DNA from 3 places in the Paenibacillus sp. MZ03-122A genome. Region 2 is predicted to be linked to each of the others. Evidence: riboswitches for the same ligand, from Rfam matches in the RefSeq annotation. Region 2 holds a riboswitch; each other region holds the start of a gene.
The links. Region 2 has a riboswitch for cobalamin ahead of cobJ (precorrin-3B C(17)-methyltransferase). Riboswitches for the same ligand answer to the same signal wherever they lie in the genome.
Positions count from the first base shown of each region.

Region 1: linked by a shared signal. The riboswitch ahead of NLX74_RS00395 (ABC transporter substrate-binding protein) and the one ahead of cobJ (precorrin-3B C(17)-methyltransferase) in region 2 are both predicted to bind cobalamin.
Region 3: linked by a shared signal. The riboswitch ahead of NLX74_RS04900 (ABC transporter substrate-binding protein) and the one ahead of cobJ (precorrin-3B C(17)-methyltransferase) in region 2 are both predicted to bind cobalamin.

Region 1 covers NZ_JANAVI010000001.1:77,699-81,944, reverse strand. Annotated here, with positions in the region: gene NLX74_RS00400 (FecCD family ABC transporter permease) at 1-1,033, opposite strand, end outside; gene NLX74_RS00395 (ABC transporter substrate-binding protein) at 1,030-2,037, opposite strand; cobalamin riboswitch at 2,246-2,439, opposite strand; gene NLX74_RS00390 (histidine phosphatase family protein) at 2,562-3,320, opposite strand; gene cbiB (adenosylcobinamide-phosphate synthase CbiB) at 3,365-4,246, opposite strand, start outside.
Region 2 covers NZ_JANAVI010000002.1:436,816-441,061, forward strand. Annotated here, with positions in the region: gene NLX74_RS05960 (uroporphyrinogen-III synthase) at 1-513, shown strand, start outside; gene NLX74_RS05965 (LOG family protein) at 731-1,285, shown strand; cobalamin riboswitch at 1,343-1,528, shown strand; gene cobJ (precorrin-3B C(17)-methyltransferase) at 1,839-3,638, shown strand; gene NLX74_RS05975 (sirohydrochlorin chelatase) at 3,731-4,246, shown strand, end outside.
Region 3 covers NZ_JANAVI010000002.1:199,663-203,908, forward strand. Annotated here, with positions in the region: gene NLX74_RS04895 (hypothetical protein) at 418-732, opposite strand; cobalamin riboswitch at 1,098-1,301, shown strand; gene NLX74_RS04900 (ABC transporter substrate-binding protein) at 1,519-3,099, shown strand; gene nikB (nickel ABC transporter permease) at 3,115-4,044, shown strand; gene NLX74_RS04910 (ABC transporter permease) at 4,059-4,246, shown strand, end outside.

The DNA.
Region 1 (4,246 bases), on a different contig from region 2:
CCCTGCGCAGCTTCTTGTTCCGGTACAGGAGATATGCGAAGAACGGTGCCCCAACAAAGGCCGTCATCACGCCCAGAGGAATTTCCGTGGGGGCTAACAACGTGCGAGCCGCCGTATCTGCCCAAGCCATAAAAATGGCTCCACCGAGCGCAGATAATGGAACAATCATCCGGTAATCAGGACCTGTCACCAGACGAATGATATGCGGTACAACAAGTCCCACAAAGCCAATCACTCCACATACCGAGACAGCGGCAGCTGTCAGCAGCGTGGAAATGATCAGAACAGATAGCTTCGTCGCATCTACATGAACTCCCATGTGAGCCGCCTGCCGTTCACCCAAAGCCAAAATATTCAGTACACGTGCCCGGTTCCATAGAAATACCAGTCCTATGACCACATAAGGTAAAAGGATTCCTGTATATGACCAACCGCGCAGGCTAAGACTTCCCATCGTCCAGTACAATATTTCATTGACCGTCTCCTTCGACATGGCTGTCAGAAAGGAAACAACTGCTCCTAGAAAGGATTGCATCACTACACCCGACAAAATGAGACTTTGTGTCGGAATTTTTCCACCTTCCCGTGCCAACGTCAGCACCATCCACAGCGTCAGCATTCCGGTCGTAAATGCCACTAGCGGCAGCGTCCATATGCCAACAAATGAAAATTGAAGGCCCCAATAGATCAGTACTGCCGCTCCTACCGAAGCCCCCGAGGATACCCCCAGTGTATACGGATCAGCCAAAGGATTACGCAGCACACCCTGAAATCCGGCTCCCGCCAGCGCCAGCGCTGCTCCTACCAACATTCCTAGTAACACTCGTGGCAATCTGACCTTCAAAATAATCTGCTCTGAGGATGTATTCCAATCCGGTGTAAATGTATCGCCTAACCACGGAAGGTGGTTAACCAGAATGCCCGTGATCTGGCTGACCGGAAGCTTGGCCGAGCCGATGCCAAGACAGAGCAGCAGCGTCAGCAACAGCAAGACAAGACCTGTCCCTCCAAAGCCGATCAGTTTACGGTTCATTTGAAAATTTCAGGATACACGCCCTTGGCCACTTCCTTGAGACCTTCCGTTACGCGTGGACCCGGACGACTGATCAAATTATCATCCACGGCAAACACCCGGTTGTGGCGAACAGCCGATATTTGATCCCATCCACTGCGAGCTTTAATGATTTCGCCGAGCGTTTGGCCAGTTTTGTCGTCCTTGACACTTTTGCTGTACAAAATCACGTCAGGGTTCGCAGCAATAATATTTTCCTCACTAATTTGGTACCACCCCTTCTGCGTGGCACCTACATTTTCGCCGCCCGCCAAAGTAATCAGCTCGTCCATAAACTCACCTTTACCAACTGTCCAGCCTGGTGAAAACTCGACGTATACCCGCAGCTTCTGCCCTTTACCGATATTTTTAACTCCTTCTTTCACTTCCGCTACATCTGCTCTCATCTTGTCAGTCACCGCTCTCGCATCTTTCTGATGATCGGTGATTTTTCCATACAATTCGATGTTAGCTATGACATCTTCAACTGTCTTCGGTTCCGTTTTAAAAATCATAATTCCCATGTCGCGCAGCTTGGTCGTAGCCTGTTCACTAAGTGATATCCCTGCAAAAACGACTTCCGGGTTAGCAGCAATGATCGCCTCTTCGTTCGGTTTCATAATACCGCCTACTTTAGGCTTTTTCGTAGCTGCTTCCGGGTAATCAGAGTAGTCGGAGACGCCAACTATTTCCTTATCCAGTCCGATGGCGAACAGCGCCTCGGTTTCTGCCGGGGAGACGGAAACGATTTTATCCGGCGCTTTTTTGAATGTAAATTCCTGTCCTGTTGCATCCTTAACTGTTAGTGGGTAAACTGTTTTGCCCGGAGGCTCTTGTGCGGTTACGGTCTTTCCCGGCTGCTGTGCAGAAGTCTGATTCTCTTTATTTTCAGCATTTTTCCCATTAGCGCCACATGCACTCAGCACAACTGCCAAAATCAGAACCAATAAACCTGTTGTCCAAACCTTTATTTTTTTTCCTGCCATGATTTGCACCCCTTCATAAAAAAATCGTTAAGAGCGTTACTTGAGCATCATCAGATATCTTCTAAATCCAGCCTTCTTTTCCTATCAAAAAACCCCCGCATCCTTATATCAGGACACAGGGGTCACGTTAGCGCAGATCGTGCGCAGGCGGCAGCTTCTTTCCGCACGGACAGTCACTGCGAACACGTCATCCTTTCCTCGAAGGATTATGGTGACAGGCGGACGGGCAGGTATCCTGACTTATGGTAAGATGCATGTCCTGAAATTCCTTCATATGCTTAGTAGCACATAAAGCAGGACTAACGGGCATGTTTCCATTTACAGTGGCGGGACCGCGCCGGACTTACACCGACTTCCCTTTTAACAGCGCAGGCAAGGGAAACCATAGTTTCATCACACTGCGCCGACCTCGTCTGCTGGATATTTGATGTAGTGGTAGTCAAGCCGTTCTTTTACTTGATGATTATAGGTTAAAATGAGGCGGCTTACAACCCAAACAGCCTCTTTATCCACTGGTGCCTAACCTAACGAGGGAGCATTTCCGCTATGTAATTGTGCGGTCCTGCCAGCCTCAATTGAATCCTAAATGCTTCTCCCGGCTTCGGATTCAGACTCCAAAAATCATGGCCCGGTATCAGCATACAAGCTAACTGACGAATTACGCCACCATGCGTAACGACCAAAACAGAGAGCGGCCCAGCAGTCAAATCCATGGGTCGAACTTCCATAGCAACACGCCATTCATACAGAGAGTCAAGAAATTTCCGCAAACGATTCACAAAATCTGTCCAAGACTCTCCTCCAGGAGGGGTTATCCGTTGCGGCTCATCAATCCAAGCGCGATACAACGACACATCCTTGAGCATGTCATACGTTTTTCCATCCCACTCGCCAAAATGAAGCTCTCGCAGACGTGGTTCCATCATAGGAGACATAGTGGATAGGGAACCTCCAGACGTCAATTCTGACTCCGGCACAATGATCTGCAAGGTCTGGCAACATCGCATTAAATCGCTGCAATAGATTCGAGCAAAGGACTGCCCCTGCAATTCTTCTTGCAAAGGCTTTAATTCTTGTTCTGCTCCTGGTAGCAAACCTAAGTCGGAGTGTCCCATATATCGACGTTCCTTATTCCATAAGGTTGTGCCGTGACGAACTAACACGAGCTCCATGTCCCAATGCAGATCTTCTTTAGCATCATACGGCACCTTATCCTCCTGTGAGTTCGGACTTTGTACGTCTTCTACCGTCCTTTTTGCTGCTATATCTTGTTTCAAGATCATGTCACTTCCTGCTCGATCATTATTCAGTGTGTCACGCCTCACCCTCACCGCACCCATCCCAAGGCAAAACAACCTGCGGCTCCTAACAAACACAATCCTACGAACATACTGGACACGGCGAACATCAGCTGGATTGTATGCCGTATATCTTTCGACTCTAGCGGTCGTATCCAATCGCCCATGTATGCACGAAAAGAGCGTACGCCATGATACACATTATAGCCTCCAAGACGAATCCCCAGTGCTCCAGCAACAGCTGATTCCGGGAAGCCACTGTTCGGGCTTGGGTGCAGACGAGCGTCTCGCTTGACTGTGCGCCAGCTTCTAGCAGCATCTCGCTTGTATATCCACGCCGCTACCACAAGCATTGCCGCTGTCAGGCGTGCCGGAATGTAGTTAGCCACATCATCCAGACGTGCTGAAGCCCAGCCTAAATGCAGATACTTTTCATTTTTATAGCCAACCATGGAATCGAGCGTATTCACAGCACGATAGGCCAGCGCCAAGGGTGCTCCTCCGATCAGGGCATAAAAAAGCGGGGAAATAATCGCGTCCACGATATTTTCAGCGACCGTTTCAACCGTACCACGTACAATCTCAGGCTCATCAAGCTGTTGCGTATCCCGCCCGACAATCATGCCCAGCTCCCGCCGTGCCGCTGCCAGATCATCCGCCTGCAACGCTCGATATACTGCCATTCCTGCATCCTTTAGTCCTTTGGAAGCAATCGTGGTCGCAATCAGCACCATTTCTGCGCCGACAGACAACCACGGATGAATCCAGGCAAGCAAGTGCAACAGCGCCCAGGCGAGCGCAAAGGAGCCTCCCGCCACAATGAGCGGAAGCAGTATACCCGCACGTTTTAGCCCCCGATCACTGCGGACCTGGCGACGAATCGCTTTTTCCAATGCTGAAATGGCATGTCC
Region 2 (4,246 bases):
CCAGTAGTACGAGACGAGGACGGAAGTTTGATCGGATTGACAGGAGCTTTCGCCCCATACGATCTGAAGGGGAAAGAAGTATTGTTGCAACTGCATGGCGATCCAGCCCCACGGTTGGTAAAATGGCTGGACGAGCAGGGGGCAGTGACCCGCCAGGTACTTCCTTATAAGCATATCCCACCTGAGGAAGCAAAATTGCAGGCGTTACTGGAGGATGTTATCCATCGTAATGTTGATGCTGTTACGTTCACGAGTGGTCCGCAAATCCGATTTTTAGCCCAATATGCGAGAGAGCAAAATCGAATCGAGGATTTACTGGAAGCTTTCCGCGAGGATGTGATTGCTGTATCAGTAGGGAAGGTGACTGCGCAGTCCATTGTGGAAGAGGGGATTGAACGAGTCGTGTTTCCAACCGAAGAGCGCATGGGCGCGATGATGGTGGAGCTTGGCAAATATTTTGAGCATAACGATTCGGTGCATGGCTGTGGTCTGAAGATCGTGAATGGTCATTGAAATGAGATAGAAATGAGATAGAAATTATAAATATAGTATGCTAAAAATGAACTTATATTTTTGGATAAAGCGTAAAATAAAGATAAGGGCCTGCGAGGTCTTTATCTTTTTTTTATTGGACATGCATCGACAAAGATTTTTGTTATAGCGAAAATATTTAGCTAATATAATGAATAAGTTTCGATGCATGATACTTAGGACAGGAGCTGAGACGTTAATGAATTCTATTTGTGTATTTGCCGGGTCCAGACCTGGACATTCATCGGTATATGTTGAAGCGGCAGGCAAGCTGGGAGAAGCCATGGCTCGCCATCATATCCGTCTGATCTACGGTGGCTCCAGTAGGGGGCTGATGGGTCAGGTTGCGGATGGCATGCTGGCGGGTGACGGTCAGGTCACTGGCATTATGCCCACCCTGTTATTTGATGCAGAGATCATTCATCGGGGAGTTACCGAATTTATTGAAGTAGCGAGCATGCATGAGCGTAAAGCGGCAATGAGCGAGATGGCCGATGCGTTTATAGCCCTTCCGGGTGGCTTGGGAACCTTTGAGGAGCTGTTCGAGGTATTGTGCTGGGCTCAAATCGGCATTCATCGCAAGCCGATTGGGCTGCTGAATGTGAATGGATATTTTGACCCGTTAGTAGAAATGGTGCGCCATAGCGTGCAAGAGGGGTTTACCGGGGCTGAGCATCCAGCGTTATTAAGTATCTCTGCGGACCCGGATGAATTGCTACATATGTTAAAAAATAAAGCAGAGAACTTGAAATAAAGCGTTTTTCGTGCTTGCACAACTGATTGAGGCAAGGTTATGATAAGACCCATAATCAAATAGCGGACAGACAAGGTGCCTTTGCGGTTGAGCAAAGGGTAACAGGGAATCGGGTGCAAATCCCGAGCGGTCCCGCCACTGTAAGGAAGAGGATTTTTTTAAATGGTCACTCGTGAAAAACGGGGAAGACGAAAGAATCTGTTGATGCCAAGCCAGGAGACCTACCTTGATCTGTATGCACCGTTAACCTTCGTGGAGAGGATGGGTGTACGAAATCAGGAAATCAGGCACACGTTGCTTTTTCCATGTTGGTTAGAGGTTTGCGTGGATATGAACGTGCAGCAGCGTTTGAAGCGTAAACAGACAGGTGGAAAACAACGGCAGGCTGGAGGAAGACAAATAGTGTCTTCTTACGCTGTTTGTTCGTCTGATGAGAGATACGTACATAGAAACCCCATCCGGGCAGGATGGGGTTTTTTGAGTTACAGGATGTCCATAAATCATTGAAATAGATAGGATAGCTGCCCTGAAAAGGATGAATAGGAGGAGCACGATGAGCCCATTAGGAAAATTGTTGGTTATTGGATTTGGACCAGGAGATATGGAACATATCACAAAACGGGCGCTGGATGCGCTGGCCGAAAGTGAGGTCATTATCGGCTACAATACCTACGTTGATTTGATCCGTCCGTTGTTGAACGGACAGGAGATTGTACGCACAGGGATGACAGAGGAAGTGAGCCGTGCGCAGGAGGCGGTTCGCCAAGCAGAGATGGGCAAGAAGGTAGCTGTCATTTCCAGTGGAGATGCAGGAGTCTATGGTATGGCAGGGCTGGTGTACGAAGTGCTGATGCAAAAAGGCTGGCGACGCGAGGACGGGGTTGAGGTAGAAGTCGTGCCAGGGATCTCTGCTATTCAGTCCTGTGCTTCACTGTTGGGCGCGCCAGTTATGCATGATGCTTGCACGATCAGTCTGAGTGATCATCTGACCCCATGGGAAACGATTGTGAAGCGCGTAGAAGCAGCGGCTTCTGCCGATTTTGTGATTGCATTATATAATCCGCGCAGTGGCCGACGTACCCGCCAGATTGTGGAGACGCAGTCCATTTTGCTGCGTTACCGCGATCCGCAAACTCCAGTTGGGTTGGTGAAAAGTGCTTATCGTGAACGTCAGCAAGTTATTGTCACGACGCTGGAAGATATGCTGAATCATGACATCGGGATGCTGACAACTGTAATCATCGGTAATTCCTCGACAACGGTGTATGACGGCTTGATCGTGACTCCGCGCGGATATCAGCGCAAATACACGCTGGATGCGACCGAGCAAGCGCTCAAGCCGCATCAGCGTCTCCGTACGGAAGCGGAGCCGTGGTCGCTGGGCGCGCAAGAGGCCGCACCGCAGGCGGGTGCAGCCCCGACTACGCTCGCTGGTCCCTCCGCGAGCGGCGCTGCGATTGCGACGCAGGCACGCCCGCAAGCGATGGCTGCCGTGCAGGCAACGACCGCTGTGCAAACCGGCGCAGCAACCCCGGCATCGCTGGCGGCAGAGGCACTAAGCCGCCTCGCTGTTGGCGGCAAGCTGCCTGACGCAGCCAACGCTCGCTGGAGCGGGCAAGCGCCTACCGCCGAGAGCACCGCAAGAACGTCAGCGGTGGCCGGAGCGGGGGCTACGGCCGGGATGGCGACAGGCGGCTTTGGCAAGCCTGCGCTGTTTGAGGTGGGCGTTTCCCCGGGTGTGGGAAACAAGAAGTTCACCGCTCGCCAGATGGCAATGCTCGCCGAGGTAGCGGGTGATGACGGCGAGCTGGAGTACACGCCGGATCATCAGATCGTGCTGCGTGTGCCGTGCGCAGACCCCGAGGAACTGGTCGGACGACTGCGGGATGAACGATTCATTGTCATGCCGATCGGCGATGTGTTTAAGGTGAAGGCGTGCGACTTCTGCAATATGGAGAAGGATGACGCTGTGCCTGTGGCTGAACATCTACAGGTTGTACTTGGCGGATTACAGGCACCCAAGGAAACGAGCATTGCTTTGAACGGATGCGGTATGGCCTGCTATGGAGCGGTGCTGGAGGATATTGGCATCGTCTATCGCAAGGGAGGATACGACCTCTTCCTTGGTGGCAAAAAATTCGGGCGCAATGCTCATGCCGCTCAGCCCGTAGCGGAAGGGATTCCGGGTGATCAAATTACTGACATTGTGGAGAACGTCATCGCTGAATATAAGGAAAAAGGGCATCCGAACGAGCGTTTTCATAAATTTTTTAAACGTGTAGGCGTCGTTGCGGGTTTCCGGCATGAAGATGCACCAGCAACGGTAGAAGTGAATGCGGTTTGTGGTGATTAATGGACTGAAGGCCTGATGAACTGGATACAAGCATATATATAAAATAGGGCGTCATGCAGGCTATCCCTATTAAAGAGGAGGAAAAAACAGCAGTGGATGCAATATTGTTAGTTGGACATGGAAGTCGGGACCCGGAGGGGAACCAGGAACTGCTGGAATTTGCACAGGCAGTGGCAGACCGGGTACCGGATATGTGCGTGGAAACCTGTTTCTTGGAGTTGGCACGTCCCAGCATTGCTGATGGGATGCAAACATGTGTGGAGAAAGGTGCGACGCGTGTCGTTCTCATTCCGATTATCTTGTTCGCAGCGGTACATGCCAAAATTGATATTCCGATGGCTATTGATCGGGCAAAAGCAAAATATCCACAGGTGGAATTTGTATATGGACGCCCGATTGGCGTTCACGAGAAAATCGTCAGCATTCTGCAAAGCCGCTTGAAAGAGGCCCGTCCGGTTGCAGTTCCAGCGGGAATGAATAGCGCTGTAGGGGCATTTGCCGAGGTATCCGACGAAGAAACGGCGGTACTTGTGTTAGGACGCGGAAGTAGCGATCCAGATGCGAACAGTGACTTTTTCAAAATCACCCGTATGCTATGGGAACAGCTT
Region 3 (4,246 bases), 240 kb from region 2:
CCAACGACGACAACTTCTTCGCTTAACGGCTCATTGCAACTTTACACAGTGTCCGCATCTACCTTTATTTTCAGAACATTATCAACCTCATTTCTACTAAGTCTCCTCTCTGGAGTCGTGTATACAATTGTTTTTTTATCCATAAGAAGGAATAAGTAAATATTACCTGTAAATTTTATGTTTGTAAATAATTTTATTTAATGGATAAAATTTAAAATAAGATAGAAGAGAGCCGTATTGATCGCAACGGTCCTTTTATTAACTGACGGTTTAATAGCAAGTGCCTCCCCGTTTGGTTGTTCGTACAAAACTCTTTAGCTCCACAACTTTTCGAGCGTAAAAGCAAGCCGTCGCTTCGTCCTGGTTTACAGTACGACGCTGTGAACGACCTGCAAGATCCCTCGCTTCGCTCACTTACTAGCTAAAAAATAACTTGACTGCTAGGCACCTAAACGGCACGCTGACATGGCTTGTCAGGAAATGGTCAGTTAACAAATTAGGCCCCCGGCTAATCACCGGAGGCTTTTCAAACTCATTCTCTAAATCACTAAGGAATGTTTTACGGGTAAATTCTCTAATAGTTAAATTTGTCTCAAAGGCTGTCTGAGAAGAATCAACAATATAGTTCTTTTGTTTGGTAGCTGCCCCCAATGCTGTTATCCTTATAATAGAAATTCCACAAGGTTTGCTCACTAAATTTCCGATCAACTCTTTGGTTTTGTCGCTTTTCAAATTTTTTTCTTCCTCAATTTTTTGGAGAAGGAATAACCAACTGCTTTTTCAGGCATTTGATATAATGTATCTTTTTTTATAGCTTGTACAAATTGATCTGCAATCTCGCTGCTAAATTTTCGTTTATGCTTCTCTTTTAGATTCATTAAGTAGTCTGGTACAGTTTTCGGGACATCATGAGGGAGACGGAATGCCCGTCATTTCGTGCACGCAATGAATAGCCATTACCTTCATTCTCGCCATATCATTCAAATTTGAATTATTATACAGCATTTATTGACAAGCCTGTGACAACAAAATAAGATCGTAATGAAAAGAAATAAAAGAAGAAAACAGGTGTGAGCCGGACGACTCTATGTACGGGGGTTTGTTGAGACCATGTGGATAGTTGTTAAGCGTGTTCACTTAAAAGGGAAGTTCGGTTGATTCCGACACGGGCCCGCCACTGTATACAGGCATCAGCAGGATACTGCTGGAGCTTTCAGAACAGCCACTGGAACTGTGAAGAACCGGGAAGGCCTGAAAGATACGCTTGGAGTCAGGAGACCTGCCTGTTTTGACATCACTGTCAGACCCACGGGATGCTGGGGAGGTGGTTAGGCGTGCTGCATACGGAATGTCTGAAACCGATCTGATCCCTTCTATGTTTTTGGAGTTGGTTTCGAGGTGTGTTTTGACATTTTATAATGAAAGCATTTCTGACTGCTGATCAAGTGGTCCGGAATGCTTTTTTCGCGTTTTGCGTTAGGTTTATATGATTTTACAAGCTAGAGGGGGATTCATCGAATGATTAGCAATCATAGCAGGCGCTCATGGTTGATATGTACAGGGGTGATGCTGTTACTGGCAGTTATGGCTCTTTCGGGATGTACTAGCAATAAGACGTCGAATAGCTCCGGCAAAGATGAGAACGGGTCAGCACAACAAACAGTGACAGGTAAAAAGCTGGTAATGGCGTATACATGGGAACCGTCAGGTGTTGACCCGCACGGAGATAATAGCTGGGATGTGATGCGATCCGGTGCAGGTGAGACACTGGTACGTTTGAATGAAAAGCTGGAGCCTGTGGCTTGGCTGGCAAAGGAGTGGAAGCAGGATAGTCCTACAGTTTGGACGTTCAGCTTGCAGGATAAAGTCACTTTTCATAATGGAAAGAGTATGGATGCAGCAAGTGTAAAAGCATCTTTGCTACGCTCTATCGAGAAAAGCCATCTGGCGAAGGATTTACTGAATGTGAAGTCCATTGATGTAAGCGGCCCGCTGGCCTTAAAGATCACGACAAACCAGCCGAATGCGGCGCTGGTGTCCAATCTAGCTGATCCATCGACGACTGTACTGGATGTGGCATCGATGAAAGATGAGCAGAGTTACCCAGCGATGACAGGCGCCTTTAAAATCAAAGCGTTCAGCAAGGACCAATCCTTGGTCGTAGAGCGTTATGACGGATACTGGGGCGAGAAGGCCCGATTGGCTGAGGCGACAATGAAGTTCATTACGGACGGGAATTCGCGCCTGATGGCGCTGCAATCCGGCGAGGTGGATGTAGCGACGGATATTCCGGTTGATAACGCAGAGGTACTGAAAAAGAACGACAGGCTACAAGTTCTGTCGGCTCCCTCCTTGCGCACCCATATGATCGTGTACAATATGGAATCGCCAGTATTCAAGGATGCGGCGAACCGTAAGGTGGTGGACAGCCTGATTCCACGCACATCGATTGTGAGCGCCGTCATGAGGGGCTTCGGTACGGAGGCAAGCAGTCCGTTCCCGAGCATTCTTCCCTTCGGTAAAGTTGAGCGTAAAGCGCTGGACGGAACGGTGAATCAGCTGTTAACGAAGGATGGCTGGCAGAAGGATGCCCAAGGGACATGGACTAAGCAAGGCAAGCCGTTCGAGGTTACGCTGCTGACTTTTCCTCAGCGTCCGGAGCTCTCTGTTATGGCTGAGGTCATCCAAAGCCAATTGCTGAAAGAGGGAATCCAGGTCAAGATTCGCAAGGTGGAAAATATCGACGAGGCGTTGACCAAAAACGATTGGGATTTTGCTATGTACAGTATGCTTACTGCTCATACAGGAGAGCCACAATATTTTATGGACATGTTTTATTCTTCGAAAAGCGAAGCCAATGTAAGCCGTTATAGTTCCAAACCGCTGGAGAGTATTCTTAACAGCTTGAAGCTGGCGAAGGATACAGCGCAGCGTAATGCTGTGACACTACAAGCGCTGGATATCATCAATACGGATTTGCCACAGTCGTTCATTGTGCATCCTGACAATGTGTTTGGTGTGAAAAAAGGGGTGGAGGGTTTTACACCCCATCCGATCGAGTATTACTACATTACAGCGCAATCCGATATTGCGGAATAACGAGCGGTGTATCCTATGATTCGTTTTATACTGGAACGTGTGGCGCAGCTGCTCATCATTGTATTCGTTGTATCCACGCTGACTTTTGTACTGATGCGGCTGGCTCCTGGAGACCCTGCTACCATTTTGCTCACCGCGCATAATGTCCCTGCCTCTGAGGAGGCGTTGACGACGCTACGACAGGAACTAGGCTTAAACGAACCGTTTCATATTCAATATGTGAACTGGCTGCGGGATGTGTTCACAGGGCATTGGGGCACCTCGTATGTATCCAAGGAATCCGTGCTAGCCGAACTGTGGAACAGACTGCCTGCTACTGTGGAGCTAGCTGCTGCGGGCTTTGCCGTCATGACGGTGCTTACGCTGGGGTTGGGGCTGGCTGCCTCGCTAAAAATTAGCGGCCCATTGGATCGTCTGGGCAGGCTGTTCGCCCTGCTGGGATCGTCGATCCCCTCTTTTTGGCTTGGTTTTCTGTTGATCTATCTATTCTCCGTTCGCTTGGGCTGGCTCCCATCCATGGGAAGAGAGGACTGGACACATCTAGTGCTCCCAGCGCTGACTCTTGGTGCAGGTTTGGGAGCTGTGCAAGCCCGTGTACTGCGCGCTCAAATGCTGGAGCTGGGTGACCGGAATTTTGTGAAAGCAGCGAAGGCTCGAGGCTTTTCCCGTATGCATATCCTGTTTTTTGAGATATTTAAGCATGCGGTTCTGCCTATAATTACACTGCTAGGTACCAATCTATCATTTATGCTGGCAGGCAATGTCATCGTAGAGACCATTTTTTCATGGCCGGGGTTGGGCAAGTATTTTATAGATGCAATTACACAGCGAGATTATCCGGTGATTCAGGGGTATGTTATTTTCGCCGTATTTTTAATTGTAGGAGTTCAGTGTTTGGTGGATGTGGTCCAGACGGCGATAGATCCGAGGCTGCGTTTGCGTTAAGGGGGAAGCTGAAAATGAAAAAGATACGGCTTTCCTTTCAAGGGAGCTTGCTGGCAGGAGGCGTACTGTTTGGTCTGATCGTGCTGCTTGGGTTATTAGCTCCATGGGTCGCTCCTCATGATCCTCTTCAAGTGGATCTTTTGAACCGTCTGGCACCACCCAGTCGGAAATATCCTTTCGGTACGGATCATCTGGGTCGGGA